Regions from separate parts of the Brevibacillus ginsengisoli genome, predicted to be linked through region 3. Evidence: predicted binding sites of a transcription regulator. Region 3 holds the regulator's gene; each other region holds the start of a gene.
The links. The regulator LexA, encoded in region 3, represses DNA repair genes until DNA is damaged. The targets are predictions, from matches to a motif close to CGAACATATGTTCG.
Positions count from the first base shown of each region.

Region 1 (4,609 bases), on a different contig from region 3:
CCCGAAATCGTTCCAAGCGGAGGAGTTGTTGGTTGAACAAACCCATGCGTAAACTCATCCTTAAAACCCGTAGCGATCAACAGGATCATACACGCCATAAAAGCCAAGGTTGGCCATGCGAATACATTGGCCGATTCTGTTACCCCGCGTAAATTGACCACGACCAATAGGACGACACTTACTAACGCAAGCACTGTCTCATAAGGAGCCAATATGGGATAAGCTGAGGCAATCGCGTCAACAGCGGCTGATACGGATACTGCGACCGTTAGTATGTAATCCACGAGTAAGGAACTGGAAGCGATTAGGGATGGTAATGGGCTTCCAAAATTGTCTTTGGCAATAGCGTACGCTCCCCCTCCATTCGGGTAAGCGGTTACTCCCATAATATACGAAGTGATCAGGATCGCTAAAAGAACCAGCGTTGAAATCGTGATCGGAAGGATGATCCATTTGGCTGTTTCTCCAAGTCCAGCCAGTTCCGTCATCCCAGATTCCGGTCCGTATGCAACCGAAGAATATAGATCAGCTGACAAAATCGGGAGTGCTAGCATCCAAAATAGTTTGGTGTGTTGCGCTTCTAATTCTTTGGTTCGCATCGGACGACCAATCAGGACTCTTTTGACGTTGCCAAAATTCGTGATCGCAAACCAGATGGCAACAATCGTAAGAATCGTTAATGTAACTTCTAGCAATTGGATATGATGCATACTCTACACCTCTTATCTTCGTTAACACCTGTATTCTCCCCCTAATTCCCTCAGAGGTTGCATGTTCCCCTCCTGTTCGCATATAATACAAACGTATGTTCTTATTAATCAGGAACTGCCCTGTTGGAAGCCTAGGAACGAAGGGAGACATTCAAATGGCCTCAAAGAAAGACAATCTTTTTACCGCAAGTCGATTCGTACTGCCAGAGCACAGGGAAGCGATATTACAACTCCAAGAGGATCAAAAGCTAGTTGTGCAGCCAATCCTTGATGAACAAGAAATGGAATCGATTCACTTCCAAGTGATGGACTCGGCGCGTCACGACTACGCTGTGACCATCACGTGGTGGAGACATGTAAAAGAGCAACGAGGAATGACGTGCAGCTTCGAGGGGGTAGTGAAGTGGATTGACTCCCAAGCGCGTAGAATCAAACTGGAAAATGACGGTGAGATTGAGTGGATTCCAATAGATCATATAACGGGAGTAAGGTCGTAACCTCCTTTACATTCCAAAAGCTACCAAGACCAAATTTAGTCAAGGTAGCTTTTTTCGTTACTGGCTAAAATCCAAGTTCGTACACGTTGTTGGCATTCGGCTTTCAACAGTTCAATTGAGTAGAAGCTTTCACGCTGATAGCCATGGTCGTTCACCTTTACACAATACAGGTGGTTCTCTTTACGGCTCGTGAGCAGCTCGCACCCGTTCTGACGCAAACTCCTCTTCAAGCGCAGATGCTGTTTCTCGGCCCAACGCGATAAATTCTCCAATAAATGATGGTACGACAGCCTCAACGGCAATTGGTGAATCACGTTCAAATCAGCCATCGCCGCCTTAAACAGAATGCCAAACAAGATGCATTCACGCAATTGTTCTTGTACGGAGCCTGGTGAGTTGATTGTCTCCATTATTTATAGTGACCCCCAATCTTCTTGGCCCGTTGCTTGGCCTGACCGGAATCCAGTAAGGATACTGCGCGCACAATCGCATCGTTTCCGTATTTGACACGAATACCGTCCATGACATAGGCCAATGACCGCTGTTTGACTTTGTTGTCAAACAAACTAAGCTGGACGGCATCATCTGGCTCCAGCTGCCCAAGATGCACCCCCACACTGCGAACAGGACTACCCTCCCAGTGACGCTCGAACAATCGGCAAACCGCTTCGTATAAGGTCATGGCATCGTTGGTGGGTTCCGCAAGCTTCATCTGCCGCCAAAAACCTGTGGGGGTATCAAAATCAGCTCCCCTGCATCCAACCGAGGCGACATGCCCCATCAGATGCTTGCTTCGAGCCCGCCGACATACTTCTTCACATAACTCGAGCAGGACGACTTTGCAATCTTTTGCCGTATGGTAATCCCGTGGCAGCGTCATATGATGACCGATTCCCTTTTGCTGGTCATGGGTCTTGGGTGATACAGGCGAATTGTCGATTCCGTTCGCGGTAAGCCACAAGACTTCCCCATTCAGTCCCCAACGCTTGGTTAACACCGGCAACGAAAGGGTCGCCATCTGTTCAATTCGGTAAATCCCCATCCGGTGAAAATGGCGCTTCATCCGCGAGCCTACGCCAAGCAGCTTCTCAATTGGAAGCTTCCATAATGTATCGGCCAACTCTTCTTTACGAAGCCAAAAGATACCCGCTTCCTGTTTCTTGGCGAAGTTATCACAAGCCATTTTGGCTAACACCTTGTTCTCGCCAATCCCGACACGGCATACAACGCCTGTCTCCAGCCAGACTCTCTCCCGAATCTGCTCGGCAATCTGCCAAGGTTCCCCGAACAACGAGGTGCTCCCTGTTACATCGAGGAATTGTTCATCTATGGAATAGGGCTCCACCAAATCAGTGAATGCTTCAAAAATCTGCGTGATTTGCAGCGAAACACGAATGTACATCTCCATGCGCGGCTTGACCACGACGAGCTGTCTGCATTTTTGCTGCGCCTGCCAGAGCGCTTCCGCTGTGGTTACCCCATAGGCTTTGGCCAGCGGACATGCCGCCAATACCACTCCGCTGCGTCGCTCGGGATCCCCCGCTACCACGATCGGTTTGTCGCGAATGAACGGATTGGCCGCCTTCTCTACACTGGCGTAAAAGCTTTGCATATCGACAAGAAAGATCACCCGCTTGCCCTGATCACGTTGCAATTCAGCCACCCCTCTTTCGTCAATGTCCACTTAGACAACGTGTATTTTTTACAAAACAAGAACATCATTCGTTAAGCAGGAACATCTGTTCTTATTATACCAAACAAGTGTTCTTATTTATACCCCACAATGAATGGAATTTTTATACAAAAGTCGAAACGAACAAGAACCCCACATCGTATAAGGAGTAGTTGATTACGTAAGGGAGCTTGAGTAATATGGCCATACCTCTTTGGAAGCCAATCGCCATTCCGATTCTGTTGATTGGGTTAACCGGATGCAGTACGATCCTGGAACAATCGGTGGTTAAATCGCCAGAAACACCTGCGCAGATTGCTCCTGTCAATAAACAGATTCAAACACAAACGCAAACGGAGGTCTGCCTGGCAAAAGCACCTTCCGAAAAAACCACGAAGGCAGTCACGGAAGTCCCCTATGCGTACGACAAAATGACCGAGGCTGTCGTCATCCAGCTGGATGAAGAACCTAGACTCCACTCACCCATCAACACGACTGTGGGCCCTTATCCCCAAACCTACACCTTGTTCTTCCGTGAACCAATGGACCGTGCGTCAGTGGAGAGAAGCATTGAGACTAACACAGCAAAAAAAGACCAAACGAACGCACCTGTCGTCCATCCTAGCTTTACCTATCAATGGACGAGTGACAGACAGCTTCATCTCAAGGTAGAAGTACCTGCAAAAAGCATTCCTCGCACCTCAGACTACGGAATGTCGCAATACCTGATTACCCCCCAAGGCGCCCTAACGAAGAACAACAAACCATTAGCGGAAACACCTCAATTTACGGCGCTTATCGAACAACCAGAAGACCTATGGATGATCTCCTCAGATGGTCAGCAAGAGAAGCACGTAGGCGCATTGACGCAGCCGTACTTTATCGACACAGCAGCGGTTAATCTTGATCCCCGTTATTTCATGCTGAAGCGCTATACCCAATACTGCGAATGTGACGCCAATTATCCATATTTGTACGCCTTATATGATCTTCAAAACCGACAGACCATTTACTATCCGATGGAGTTAATGACGCGTTACTGGGGAGATGGTGAATTTATCGCGGATACACGGGGATTTTTTTACGCCAAACCTGACTCCAGTGTTACCGTGCCAGCTAGCCCGACAGCTGTACCGATTAAAATAAACGGATTCGTTCATGGAGGCAACTTCAGCAAGAACCGTACGCATCTCTTCCTGGCGGTCGGAACCAAGGAACAGACCAAGGATTACGATCTAATCGTGTACGAATTGGCAACAGGAAAGCAGAAACGATATCCTGCAGCGCTAAAAGGCGAGGTGGCATTCAGCGAGGTAACGACAGCAGAAATAGGAGTTTCCTTCTATGACAATGGCCAAACGGTCACAACCAGGATGCTAGTACCTAACAAGAACGAGGAGATTCGCTATCAGTACGATTGGCAAACTCGGCAGATTAGCCAATGGAAGCCGCCGATTCCCTCTGATGTCTGGTCAGGCTATACCGCATCTGACGATGGAAAGTATCAACTATACGCCAATGGAGGCTTGTATCAGGGAAGCCGGTTAATTTCGGGTGATAACCCTTATGAGATATGGCTTGGCAATACCCATCAGTTGGTAAGTAGTGTCCAATCATATTCAACCACCAAAGCGTTCCCTCAAGAAGGGCTGTACCTCTTTGATGCGGATACAGCGAAAATCAAGCGGATCTCCACAGCGACGAACAGAGTGATCGGGAGTAGCCCGGAT
Region 1 is NZ_JBNJQR010000003.1:403,547-408,155, reverse strand. It holds gene ACQCN2_RS09125 (APC family permease) at 1-710, opposite strand, end outside; gene ACQCN2_RS09120 (YolD-like family protein) at 866-1,207, shown strand; gene ACQCN2_RS09115 (YhjD family protein) at 1,243-1,617, opposite strand; gene dinB (DNA polymerase IV) at 1,617-2,861, opposite strand; gene ACQCN2_RS09105 (hypothetical protein) at 3,080-4,609, shown strand, end outside.
Region 1: the regulator LexA is predicted to act here: its motif matches at 2,962-2,975, upstream of dinB (DNA polymerase IV).

Region 2 (4,609 bases), on a different contig from region 3:
CGCCCGGGAACTGCTCCAGGTAATCCTCCAAGACAGATAGTGTCTGGATATCGAGGTCGTTGGTCGGCTCATCCAGCATCAGGACATTCGGTTCACCCATCAAGGTGCGCAAGAGGTAAAGTCTGCGTCGCTCCCCACCGGAAAGCTTGGCAATCGGCGTCCATTGTTGGTGCGGAGGGAACAAGAATCGCTCCAACATTTGCGAAGCAGTGATTACTTGACCATCTACGGTTCGAATTACTTCCGCAACTTCCTTGATATACTCAATGACGCGAAGCTGTTCATTCATTTCCACATTTTCCTGCGTGTAATAAGCGAGCTTTACTGTCTCACCGACCTCGATGGTTCCAGTGTCAGGCCCGACTCGCCCCGCGATCATTTGCAGCAGGGTTGTTTTTCCACTGCCATTCGGGCCGATAATCCCTACTCGATCACCTGGAACCACGATATAGGTGAAGTCATTGATCAAGTTACGCTCCCCGAAGCGCTTACTGACTTCTTCCAGCTCAATGACTTTCTTGCCCAGTCGTGAAGAGCCAATCGCCATATCCATCTTCTGCGCAGGTCCATCCACCTCACGTGACATCAAGTCTTCAGCCCGTTGAATACGTGCTTTTTGTTTGGTAGTTCGCGCCTTCGCTCCTCGGCGCAGCCACGCCAGCTCACGTCGCAGCAGGTTCTGGCGCTTGCTTTCAGAGGCGGCTGCCTGTTCCTCGCGATCCGCCTTTTTCTCTAAAAAGACGCTGTAATTGCCTTCGTAGCTATACAGCTTGCCATTGTCAAGCTCAATGATGCGATTCGTCACGCGATCAAGAAAATAGCGGTCGTGTGTAACAAGAAGCAGGCTGCCTTTGTAACGGGACAGATACTCTTCCAACCATTCTACGGTTTCATTATCAATATGGTTCGTCGGCTCGTCGAGGATTAACAGGTCTGCAGGTTGGATTAAAGCCCTCGCCATCGCTACCCGTTTGCGCTGTCCCCCCGACAATTGGCCCACAGCTTGCTCAAAGTTGGTAATTCCTAATCGAGTAAGAATCGATTTGGCAAGCGTCTCGGCATCCCACGCATTCTGGTTATCCATCTGTTGCTGAGCTTGAATCAATTGACGCTGCTTCTGTTCACTTGTCGGATCCTTCTCTATTTCCATTAATGCTCGTTCATATGCTCGAATGGCACGCATCAAAGGTGTATCCCCATAAAAAACTTGTTCCAGAACGGTTGAGTCAGGTTCAAATTCGGGCGTCTGCGGCAGAAATTCAATCTTATAATGATTCGCGTGAATGATCTTGCCGTGATCTGCTGTCTCTTTACCCGCGATGATTTGCAGCAGAGTAGACTTCCCTGAACCATTTACCCCAATGACACCGACGCGTTGGCCTTGAGCAATCGCAAAATGAAGGTCATCGAATAAGACTTTCTCACCAAAACTTTTGCTTAAACCTTCTACAGTCAACATGATATTCTTCAACCCCTACTTAAGACTCACTCAGGTCGTTATTCTACCTGTTTAAAAAAACCGCAATTGTTCATATTGCTGAACACCTTCTGGCACAAAATTGGAGAAACCAACTCCCACCAGTCGGATTCCATTTGAATAATCAAAGCTATCGATCAACTCTTCCAATCGACTCAACCACTCTGAGGGAGTATCGACCCGGCATTGCTTTGTTCGCTGCTTAAAGTCACTGTATTTTATCTTAAGCGTCATCGTTTGAGGATGCAATCCTTCCTTGCGAACATCCTCTGAAACTTCCTCCAACAATTCTCGCGCGACCTTGGCGATTGATTCTCTTTCTGTGATATCAAAAGGAAGCGTGGTTTCTCGACTCGTTGATTTCATTGGGCGATTCATCGTAATCGTCCGATCATCTTCTCCTCGGGCCACCTGATACAACCTTTTTCCATGTTTCCCGAACAAACGCACAACCTCTTCTTCCGTCAGCTTCCAGAAGTCTTCAACGGTGTGAATTCCCTTGCGTTCCAATAATTCTTGCGACTTTTTTCCAATACCATGAATGACTCCAATCGATAGTGGACGAAGTATCTCCAACGACTGATGGGGCCGAATCACGACAAATGCGTCCGGCTTTTTCAGATCGCTGGCAATCTTGGCAAGCGACATGTTGTTCGCGATTCCTATACTGCAGGTTAGCCCGGTTTCTTGCTTGATCCGTTGTTTAATGACACGCGCAACCGGAATCACATCCTCATAATCGGACATATCTAAGTAAGCCTCATCCAATCCAAGTGGTTGATAAAGATCCGTATATTGGGTATAGATCGCCTTGATTTCTGCTGATTTCTCTTCATATCGCCAATACCGTACGGGAAGATAAATTCCTGTCGGACATTTTTTCTTTGCGAGAGCAATGGGCATAGCCGAACGCACGCCAAATTTGCGAGCTTCATAACTGCAGGTAGCCACAACTCCTCGGTTGCCCGTCCCACCCACAATAACTGGCTTGCCTTGATATTTCGGCTGATCGAACTGTTCCACACTTGCAAAAAAGGCATCAATATCTAAGTGCAAGTATTTCTTTACTGGGGCCACCCCCGAACGTACATTCTCTATCCTTCTATTATCTTATTCTAATAGGATAAAAGCAACCAGGGATAAGAAAAGACTTCGTTTCTCTATGCTCTGTTTAAGCTCGTAGTAGCATATACTGTCCGCTCCGTTCACTACGGAAGGGAGTCGACAAGAAAATCACTTCGTTTCTCAGTCTGATGTAAAGAATGCCGACTCTTTTCCTTCCTTCGTTCTCTGCACTTGGTTTTCGCTTAAAATGAGCTCGAGCGGACGAAGCCTTTTCTTGAGCGGGCTTACGCGAATGGAAGAACTATATCCGCTTTACCGTTGTAAAGCAGATATAGTTTTTTATAAGAAAAAAGCCCTCTCTACATCCGTAGAAAGGGCTTGAAGTTCTATGTAAGTGGGGCACACAGGAAAGTCCGCTTATGGCTGCTTCCTTCCGGACCTGACCAGTTTCGCAGTTTCCCTGTTGCCTTATTTGTAGTATACACAATTTAGGCGTAAAAAACAAGAGTAAAATTATCCAGAGAGTTCGTCCCTTGTGATGTTTGTCACAGCCTGTTACACTGAAGCTAGACAATTATACCATTTTATAAAATTGTTGCAACCGGAAACCGCTGCCGAGGTGATCGAATGACAAATCATATAGGAACATTCACCGATGAAATCTCTCCGCAATTTATTGAAGAGATGAAATCAATCGGAACGAAACGAAATATGCACGAATCTCAACTTCTCTTCCTGGATGGGGAACAGGCGGAGAATATTTTTTTCATCCATTCTGGAGCAGTCCAACTCATCAAAGCGACAGCCAATGGAAAAGAACTAACGCTTGGAGTATGTGGTGCAGGGGAATTGATTGGTGTCACTGGTCTATTTCATAATGACATCTTGTATGATGCAACGGCAAGCACCATCGCTCCAAGTGAGATCTCCATTATTCCCCGACTCCAGTTGGAAAAGCTACTGACGCAAAACGGAGACTTCTGCATTGAATTCATGCGTTGGATGGCTACCGTACATCGACGGACACGCTCCAAATTCCGAGATCTGCTGCTGAACGGCAAGACAGGCGCACTTTATTCAACCCTGATTCGGATGTGTAACACGTATGGAAAAGAAACGCCAACAGGAATTCTAATTGATCTCCCGTTAACCAATCGAGAACTTGCCCAATATATCGGACTTACCCGTGAATCCGTCAATCGGATGTTAGCTGATCTGAAGAAACTCGATGTAATCGAGTTGAAACCCAATGGTTGCATTGAAGTAAAAGATCTGCACTATTTGAAAGATGCGATTTTTTGTGACGATTGCCCACCGGATATCTGCAGAATTTAAGAGTCATCCAAAAGCCTAGAGAATCGGTTTCTAGGCTTTTGGTATAGATTGGAACAGTTCTTTTAATTCCTGGACAATCACTTGCTGATACTGTGTACCTTCACCGTATTGGTTGATCATTTCTTGATAGGCAACTTTCAAGTTATCTTGATAATCGGCGGCATCGCGATCGGGATTATTTTGTTTAAATCGGATCATCACCTGTTGAACATGCGCAGGACGAGGGCCCCATTTCCCTAAAAAGTTACCCTCTTGGTCGGTGATAATCATGATCGGAATCGCTCGTCCCCCCATCGTTAGAAATTGTTCCATCAAATCGAGATGTTCTTCCATAACCATGATTTCAGTAGGTAGATTCATCGCCTCTGTAACGCCAAGTAACACGGGTACATTGCGGACAACATCGCCACACCATTCAGCAGCTAGAATCAGACAACGCCAATTTGTCTCTTCCCCTATGGATTGAAAAAACTGACGGTCATCTGCCTGTTCAAATTGAAATTGTTGATACCAATTGACAAAGGATTCCTGATTCTTACTCATCCCGTCCATAAATTGTTGTCCAGTGATTCCTTTGCCCAACTTGTCGGCGAGAAGTTGTTTCATTCTTTCTCCTCCTTTTTTTCCTCTTGATTGACGGCTTCCATCATTTTTTTCATCAGAATGTGCTGCGGCATATGCATAATCTGTTCAATTGGAACATTTAGCTTCTCAGATAGCATTTTGGCTGTT
Region 2 is NZ_JBNJQR010000002.1:692,562-697,170, forward strand. It holds gene ACQCN2_RS06880 (ABC-F family ATP-binding cassette domain-containing protein) at 1-1,459, opposite strand, end outside; gene ACQCN2_RS06885 (DNA polymerase IV) at 1,511-2,554, opposite strand; RNA gene ffs (signal recognition particle sRNA small type) at 2,929-3,019, opposite strand; gene ACQCN2_RS06895 (Crp/Fnr family transcriptional regulator) at 3,170-3,877, shown strand; gene ACQCN2_RS06900 (thioredoxin family protein) at 3,908-4,483, opposite strand; gene ACQCN2_RS06905 (YycC family protein) at 4,480-4,609, opposite strand, start outside.
Region 2: the regulator LexA is predicted to act here: its motif matches at 2,558-2,571, upstream of ACQCN2_RS06885 (DNA polymerase IV).

Region 3 (4,609 bases):
CCATGCTACTTTCATGCCAAAACCATTGTTCGGCGTAAACGGTTCCGGTATGCACGCTCACCAATCCTTGTTCCGCGGCAAAGAAAACGCGTTCTACGAAGAGTCCGACGTGTTGGGCTTGAGTGAAACTGCTAAGCAATACCTCGCGGGTATCCTGCTTCACGCACGTGGTTTTGCTGCGATCACCAATCCATTGGTAAACTCTTACAAGCGTTTGGTTCCAGGTTACGAAGCACCTTGCTACGTTGCTTGGTCCGCGAAAAACCGTTCTCCATTGATCCGTATCCCTGCATCCCGTGGAATGGGTACTCGTATCGAAGTGCGTAACCCAGACCCAGCAGCTAACCCATACCTCGCTTTGGCCGTAATGCTGAAAGCTGGTTTGGACGGTATCAAAAACAAATTGCAAGCACCTCCTGCAATCGATCGCAACATTTATGTGATGGATGAGCAAGAGCGTGAAGAAAACGGAATCGATAGCTTGCCATCCACATTGAAAGAAGCAATCGAGTGCTTGAAAGCTGACCCAGTAATCTGCGAAGCTTTGGGCGAGCACGCTTTGCTCCACTTCATCGAAGCAAAAGAAATCGAATGGGATATGTTCCGCACCCGCGTACACAACTGGGAACGTGAACAATACATGAATACGTATTAAGATAAAAGCTGAAACCCTTACGCCACTTGGCGTGAGGGTTTTTTGTGGTGTTTTTTTAAATATAAATTGTCATCGGCTCGTGGGTCTGGAGGAACTGTACACCCAAAATGCAGCCCAAGCAGTACAAATGAAACGGATTAATGTATACGACTCTTTAGATTCAATCCTGCTCAATGGAGATTTTTGAAACTTTTAGGGTAGAATGACGTAATGATTAGAGAATATTGGATGCTCTAACAGGTAGTTGAATGTTTCTTGAACGAGGAGGTTTTCCATGGAGATCTTATTATGGATTATGATCATTACGTTATTCGGATTAAGCCTTGCTGGAATCTTTTTTCCGGTATTGCCTGATTTAATACTGATGTGGATTGGGTTTCTCTTATATCAGTTTGTTTTGGTTGCACCTGGGGCACCGGGACTTCCACCTTCTTTCTGGTGGGGGATGGGGATCTTAAGTGCGCTTTCTTATGCTGCGGATATACTGGCCAATATGTATTTTGTGAAGCGCTCAGGGGGGTCTCGGTTATCTTCGATAGGGGCTATTGCGGGGGTTATCCTCGGGATCTTTGTATACCCTCCACTCGGAATGATTCTGCTTCCATTTTTATTTGTGATAGCGATTGAGCTGTTCATCCAAAAGCAGTCCATTGAGAAAGCGATCAAAGTTGGATTTGGTTCACTTTTCGCGTTATTAAGCAGTGCGGTAGTTAAGGTATTCATTCAAATTTTGATGATTATCTGGTTCTTCATCGCAAGGTAATAAGCATGGATTAATCATTCACGTTGAAGGGGTGTTTCAATTGAGCGATCTGAAGTTGATTGAGGAGTACAAAACCAACTTGCAAAATTATTCGCTGGATCAACTGAGGCATATATCCGAGCAAGGGGGTTGGTCGCTCGGTCAAATGTACAGCCATGTGATCCTTGTGGCTCTGGAATACCTTGACAACGTGGAAGCATGTGCAGCAGCAAGTGGGGAGCAAACGCTCGGCAAGACGATGGCCGGTGAGAATTTGTACAAGAACGGTGGATTTCCGCCGATTAAAATCAAGTTGCCGGACTTGCCTGAAAACACACCCAGCAATTCGGAAAGTAAAGAGGACCTCTCCGACGGACTCGATCAAGTAAAGCAGAAGATGTTGGAATGGGAAGGAAAAGTGGAAGGCGTGAACTCCAACTATAAAGTTAAACATGATGGCTTCGGCTGGCTGAACGCGAAGGAGTGGTTTGATCTTATTGATATGCATTTCCGCCATCACCTGAGTCAGAAGAGGGAATTGGAACAAAAGCTAGGGTTATAAAATTTAATTCATATTCAACAAAACAGCTCCCCGACTAGCGGTGTTCGCTAAATGGGGAGCTGTTCTTTTGAAACAATGTTCAAACCAGTTTAATTAATGAATGGTACGGTAAACTCCGATGACCTTTCCAAGGACGGAAACGGATTGAAGAATGATTGGTTCCAAAGAGGAGTTTTCTGGCTGTAAACGAAAATGCGTCTTTTCTTTAAAGAATCGTTTTACTGTAGCTTCGTCTTCCTCAGTCATGGCTACCACGATATCGCCGTTGTTTGCAACACTTTGCTGACGGACAATGACATAGTCGCCGTCCAGAATTCCAGCTTCAATCATACTGTTACCGGAAACGCGAAGCATGAACACGTTATCGGACGACACGACATTTTCAGGGAGCGGGAAGTACTCTTCGACCTGCTCGATGGCGGTGATCGGTTGACCGGCTGTTACTTTACCAAGAACGGGAACTCTAACTACACTAAGGTCGAAATCTTCCTGGAATCGGTCGGAATCACCCAGAAGCTCAATCGCCCGTGGCTTGGTCGGGTCACGGCGGATCAACCCTTTTTTCTCCAGACGCGCCAAATGACCGTGAACAGTAGAGCTAGAGGCTAGTCCTACAGCTTCTCCGATTTCTCGAACAGATGGGGGATATCCTTTATCTTTTACTTCTCTACGAATGAATTCAATAATGGCTTGTTGACGATTGGAAAGCTTGGACATTTCCACACCTCGATCCTCGAGTCTTTTACTACATTATACCATGGGATCTTGCGTTCGACAAACATAAGTTCGTTTTTCTAGGACATCTCCTATTAAAAGAAGCGGGGTTCGTTAAAACTTCTGGTTTCTTCGTCTAACCTTACGGTGAAATTTAGCAAATGTTCCAATAGCCAAGTGGTATCCCCCGGAAAGCAACAAATAAAATCTGGAGTAACTCCACTTTTTTGATAAAAATTGAGTTTAGTGGCTATTGACTAGAAGATAACTCCAATTTATACGATGAACCCATTAACATAAAACGAATGGGTTGTTCGATTAATTAATTGAAAACTCGGAATTCTCGATTGCGTTATCGTGGGGTATTGCATCACATATATCATCTCAAAAGGAGGAGTAGTCCAAACCGAATGAATGCAAGGGAGATGGCTCTAGAATCTCTGTTCGGGGAAAATAAATGTAAGCGCTTTCTATAGTGATATCGTCAAGTTTGTTGAGCGAGAGGTATTTCTATAATGTAAAAAGGGGGAAGAACTAGTTATACTAGCCTGTGTTCAAACCATCCGAAGTTACTTCAGTTACAGCCGTAAAACTGTTTGAGATTATCAAGCAGGCAGGTATCCAGGCAGGAGTAGCCAATATGATTAAGGAACCTGTCGAATGGTTCAGGGGGTGGGCATGGGGAATACTGTATTCGAGTATCAGAATTATATCGAATCCAACCCAATACAAGTAAAAGACAACAAGAGAGTTCGGCACCAAAAAAATTAGCACGCTGTTTTTACGCTACACGATAGTCGCTATTCTAGGCAATTTGTCTTTTGCGGGTCGGTCGGTTATTGACGGGATGATCGTAGGAAATCTAGTGGCATCAGAATTAGCGGGTGTTGGTATCGGCTATACCATCATGGTATTGAGTCGCGCGGTCGGTACCCTGATGGCGGCTGGTGCTGGAGCGGTAGTTGCGCTCCGACTAGGGGAAGGAAAAACGGAAGAAGCGAGGAATATTGTAGGACAATCCCTTTGGTTTACCACCATTTTATCAATAGTTATCGCAATATTTGGATTATTAAACAACGAATCATTGATGCTTTTTTTGGAGCGACCGGCGATGCTGTCCCATTTGCTGTATTGCCGGTCATGCTTAGCTTCTTTGTTAGTGTCGATGAACGACCAGCTCGCCACAGGCTTCTCCTCCTTTTCCGTACAACTTACGATGTTTATTGCGATTGTGATCGATAATATTCTGCTTTCGGACTATGGGGGAGAATTACATGTCTTTGCATTTACGATCCAAAATGGATATATCATCAATTATCTTGTGCTCATGGCATTAGGGGCTGTCACAGGAGTTCAGCCGATTATTAGTTATAACTATGGCGCAAAATTATACGGCCGTGTGAGAGAAGCAACGTGGGTGGCGATCCAAATTTGTAAGATCTTGGCGTTTGGACAATAAAGGATATTTAATTTCACATTCCCGCTGGGCGCAATTACCTTGTTGATCTCAGGTTACTTTGAAGCGGTCGAGAAAAACGGTAGATCACTCTGATCGCGATTGGGAGAACGTTTTTATTCCTTCTGCCCCTCATCTATATTTTGCCTCACTATTATGGGGTGGATGGGGTATGGTACGCGGCGCCGCTAGCTGATCTGCCTTCGTTCGTTGTAGCTGCCATTTTTATGATCAGATAATTCAAAAGATTAAGAAGTCCGGAAAACTAATCAGTTAGGAAAGAAATGTATAAATCGACTAAAGGAGGATTACGATGCACACAGATTACGTTTTTCTTAATGGAGAGGTTATTACTGTAGATTGTCAAAATGGGATTGCAGAAGCGGTAGCGGTAAAAGAGAACCGGATCGTCGCAGTTGGCTCAACTGAAGAGATCAAGCAATTCATTGGAGAAAAAACAAGCGTTATTGACCTTCAAGG
Region 3 is NZ_JBNJQR010000006.1:197,469-202,077, forward strand. It holds gene glnA (type I glutamate--ammonia ligase) at 1-655, shown strand, start outside; gene ACQCN2_RS14260 (DUF456 domain-containing protein) at 930-1,418, shown strand; gene ACQCN2_RS14265 (DinB family protein) at 1,450-1,959, shown strand; gene lexA (transcriptional repressor LexA) at 2,053-2,676, opposite strand; gene ACQCN2_RS14275 (aldehyde dehydrogenase family protein) at 3,224-3,409, shown strand; gene ACQCN2_RS14280 (MATE family efflux transporter) at 3,476-4,132, shown strand; gene ACQCN2_RS14285 (amidohydrolase) at 4,443-4,609, shown strand, end outside.

Region 4 (4,609 bases), on a different contig from region 3:
TTGTCCTCAAAGAATTCAGCCCTTCCTGTGGAACGCAAACGATCTACAACGGGAGCTTCTCTCATACCAAAGTGCCCGGTGAAGGCGTAACCTCAGCCTTGTTAAGAAGGGAAGGTTTTACGGTCATCTCGGAGAACGAGCTAGGTGAATTGGAGCTCTGATAGGAACCACTTTAACTGGTTGTTCTGTCTAAGAACACCTCCCCTTTTTGTGAAACAGCCACAAAATTGATGAATCACAAAGAAAGCTCTTGACTGTGAGTGAATCCCACAGACAAGAGCTTTTTCTCTTTCGGTTTTATCAAACTGTTCGCAGACCGAAATTATTTTACTGCTTTCAATGCCACAGCAATTTTCGCAGCGACTTCGGCATTATGCTTCACGAGCGCAATGTTGGTTTCGAGGCTTTTGCCGCCAGTCAATTCTTTTACTTTTGCCAAGATGAACGGAGTTACGCGCTTTCCTGTAATATTATTGGCTTTCGCTTCGTCCAGTGCTTGCTGAATCACTGCTTCAATCTCATTGTAGTCAATCGCGTCCGCTTCTGGAACCGGATTGGCGATGATCATACCACCGTCTAGGCCCAGCTTCCATTTGGTATCCATCATCGTTGCTACCGCTTCAGGTGTGTCTAGTTGGAAATCTACTGGGAAACCGCTTTTGCGCGAATAGAAGGACGGGAACTCATCACATTTGTAACCAACTACTGGAACCCCTTGTGTCTCGAGGTATTCAAGTGTACGGCCAATATCCAAAATGGATTTCGCACCTGCGCAAACAACCGCCACATTCGTTTGAGCCAGCTCTGTCAAATCTGCAGAGACATCCCATGTTACTTCTCCTTCACGGTGAACGCCTCCAATACCGCCTGTCGCAAACATTTCAACACCAGCGATTTCAGCTGCAATCATGGTTGCTGCTACTGTTGTCGCACCGATTTTCCCGCTGGAGAGAATGTATGGGAAATCTCGACGGCTTACTTTTTCCACTTGTTTGTTGGTTGCAAACTCTTGAAGCTCACTATCGTTCAAGCCGATTTTGATTTTGCCGTCCATGATCCCAATGGTTGCTGGCACCGCACCATTTTGGCGAATGATGTTCTCAACTTCTTTAGCCATTTCGATATTTTGCGGATAAGGCATTCCGTGAGAAATAATGGTTGTTTCAAGGGCTACGATAGGCAAGTTGTTCTCAAGGGCATGTTTTACTTCATCTGTATACGTAAGATATTGTTTCATGATCAATTCCTCCTAATGGGATTCTATATAAGCGTAAATATGTTCAGGCTGTAACAGTGGAGATACAGAATGCTCAGTTTGAAGCGTGAGAGCTGAAGCGGCAAGACCTAAACGGCATGCCAGTTCCAAGGTTTCTCCTTGCATGATTCCATAAAGAAATCCCGATGCGAACGCGTCTCCGGCACCTGTCACGTCCACCACCTCTACTGGATAAGGCGGCAACAAGCCAGCGTCTTCTTGTGACGAATAATAAATTCCCTGTTCTCCGAGTGTGACAATCACATTCTTCACACCACGTTCTCTGATTTTCTCGCAAGCTCGCCCACAATCTTCGGTGGATTCGATACTCATCCCGGACAACAGCTCGGCCTCTTCCCGATTGGGCATGATCGTATCGATTCCTTCCAAACTCTCTGGAAGCTTCTTGGCCTTGGTCGATGAGACAGGATCAACATACAAAGGGATGGATTCATCCTTGCAACGCTTCATCAGATAGGCCAAACAATCGGCTGGAATATTCGTATCGAGAAATACTGCCTCAGAAGAAGCGATATGCGACCACTTCTCCGCAAACATCTCAGGTGTCATTCGATCGTATATATCCATGTTCGCCAAGGAGACGACCATTTCTCCATCCGTATCCAGGAGGGCCGTGTAAGAGCCTGTCTGCTCCCGCGGAAGGATCCAGGTTTGACTGACTTCAACGCCATGCTGTTGAGTCTCCTGAAGGACCCACATGCCTTCCTTATCGTCACCCACGCTGCTGATCAGCGAAGTGGTACATCCGAGTCGCCCAAGGTTCTCGGCAATGTTGCGCGCAACTCCCCCGCAAGACTCCGTAATCGTAACAGGATTGGAAGAGTGGAATTTGACCTTCTGTTTACTGTGCGCTTTTCGATCGAGATTGGCTCCGCCGATACAGGTAATCAGCGATTCGTCCCGTAAAATATACGCTCGACCTTTAATCTCGCCCTGTCTGGTTAAACTAGCAATATATCCGGCAACGGCTGACCGAGAAATTCCTATTTTGTCCGCCAGTTCCTGCTGGGATATAAAAGGATTCATTCGGATGTAATGTAACACCTGTTTTTCTTTGTCCATTGAACAGCCTCCTTTCACCAGTTTTTTCTTCTCAAACAAAAGTTTATCACTATAACATTTGTTTGTAAAGCGGCGAGATAAATTTAAAAAAGGATGACTCGAAGCTGCAAAAGCTACGTGTCATCCTTGTGTTATCACTGATTTATCCCTGTAGGAGCGTAAAGATTTCCTACTAATCATCTTTTATTGGAACCATAATCGTCAGCATTGGTTGATCCGTTTGCGGGTCATAAGTGGCCGGGTACACTTCTAGGTAATTGATTGGCTCGGTTACCGTCTGATACCCTTCCTGCTTGATCCAATGATCAATGGTTTCGTAGGATTGATAGACTTCCTCTCCCGTCGGATGGTTCAATGTCGCATAAAGCTGGGAAGGAACTATAAAGGAAATCATTCCTTCTGGAAGCTGCGCCGCTTGTTTTACCTCCGAGCCGATGTAATAGGTAAATCCATTTGGAATATCGTGAACCGAAATCCCGAGGATATACCTGGGTTGAACAGTCTCCGGAATCTCGCTCATACGCTCCCGAAACTGACTCATTGCCTGACGAATCTCCCCATTGCCAGCCTGTTCATACGTTCCCTGCCATTTGATGCCCACGATTTGAAACGAGTCCTTTTGAACGGTATTGATCTTCATCCGGTTCCCCCCGATTTCATTAATGATTGGTTGGGTTTATCCACTTATCCATACAAGCGAAGTTTTGGATCTGACTCTGTTCCTGTCAGTCGCTTCGTGAATGTGCGCTGCCAATTAGCAGAAAGTGCCTCCACCTTCAACATCCTTTCCGCTTCCTTAAGATTGGTGCGGTCCTTGTGCATAATGTGGTTAGCGTATTGGATGGAGATACCATGAGGATCACGCTCCAGCAGAAGGATAGGTTTCTCTTGACGCACCGTTCCTTCTTGGAGAACACGGAAGTAGAAGCCGGTATACCCTGTTTCTTGCACTTGCAAGGCCAACTCTGGGATATCGTATCGTTTTGCGAGTTTGTGGCAAGGTTGACGGGGCTGACTGACTTGAACAACGGCCGTTCCCATTTGAAAGATGTCACCGATGCACACATCGGACTCCAGCATTCCTTTGACGGTAAGGTTTTCACCGAAAGCGCCCACTTGCAGCTTTTGGTTCAACACCTTTTCCCAGTAAGGATAGTGTTCGTAGCTGTAAACGCAAACAGCTTTATCCACACCTCCATGAAAGTTCAAATCCGCTTGTTCATCGCCTTCCAAATTCACAGAAGATAAAAATAATTCACCCTGAACGGGAAGCTTCAGCATCCCCGTCAGGATTTCTCCTTTACTGTAGGCCATAAGCTGCGGTTTCCCCACTTGAATCGATAGGATTTCTCCTTGCAGCATGGCTCTCACCTACTCTTCTTTTTTGGGTTGTTTGGCAAACCAGGCTTGCGCCAGTTGACGAACAACCTCTTTGGACAATGATTGCTCAGCTTGTACAACTTCACCGCGCTCATCCTGCAAGCGATAAAGCATCGCGGTTTCGTCATTCGGGTCGGATTTGGTCACCAGTGTCGCAGCGCCGATTTTGCCGGCTACCTTCCAATCTTCAATGATCAGCTCGTACTCATCTATCGCGAGCTCAATATACTCTCCGTCTGGCAGATCGATTACCGCATACCCGTCATGTTCAATTTCTGCCTCATATGTATGACCATTGGCTTGTTCATACAGAGCCAATTCGTTCGCGTCATTCAGATTTTCTTTGATTTTCGTGAAATCACGGATTGTAACTTTTACCATTTTCTTCATCTTGATCGCCTCCTTCTATACTCTAGCATAAGTCAAGCAACGATTGAAGTCTTCACGCTTTCTCATTCCATAACGAAGTCAATTAAGTTTAGGTTTGGCCAATGTCAACCGATAAATTCCTTTTCATGGACAGACAATTCCGCCTAGCCCCAAGCATACGATGTGCACAGGACGATTTTTAATCTCCACTATACAAGCATCGGCAAGATGGAACGGAAGGATGAAAAACCATGTGCGGAATTACGGGATGGATTCATTGGAAAAAGGACTTGACTCAAGAACTTCCGATTATCCAAAAGATGACGAAGACCTTAACGGATCGTGGGCCGGACGCGGTCGGCGTCTTTATGAACAAGCAGGTTGCGTTTGGTCATCGCCGTCTATGTGTCGTTGATCCGGCGGGTGGCGCCCAACCCATGACCAAAACGCTGGGTGATTATAACTTTACGCTTGTGTACAACGGAGAATTATATAATACAGAAGATATTCGGCAAGAACTTT
Region 4 is NZ_JBNJQR010000008.1:153,356-157,964, forward strand. It holds gene ACQCN2_RS16970 (2-thiouracil desulfurase family protein) at 1-161, shown strand, start outside; gene ACQCN2_RS16975 (pseudouridine-5'-phosphate glycosidase) at 323-1,237, opposite strand; gene ACQCN2_RS16980 (carbohydrate kinase) at 1,250-2,338, opposite strand; gene ACQCN2_RS16985 (GyrI-like domain-containing protein) at 2,511-2,978, opposite strand; gene ACQCN2_RS16990 (MOSC domain-containing protein) at 3,023-3,700, opposite strand; gene ACQCN2_RS16995 (hypothetical protein) at 3,710-4,108, opposite strand; gene asnB (asparagine synthase (glutamine-hydrolyzing)) at 4,339-4,609, shown strand, end outside.
Region 4: the regulator LexA is predicted to act here: its motif matches at 2,371-2,384, upstream of ACQCN2_RS16980 (carbohydrate kinase).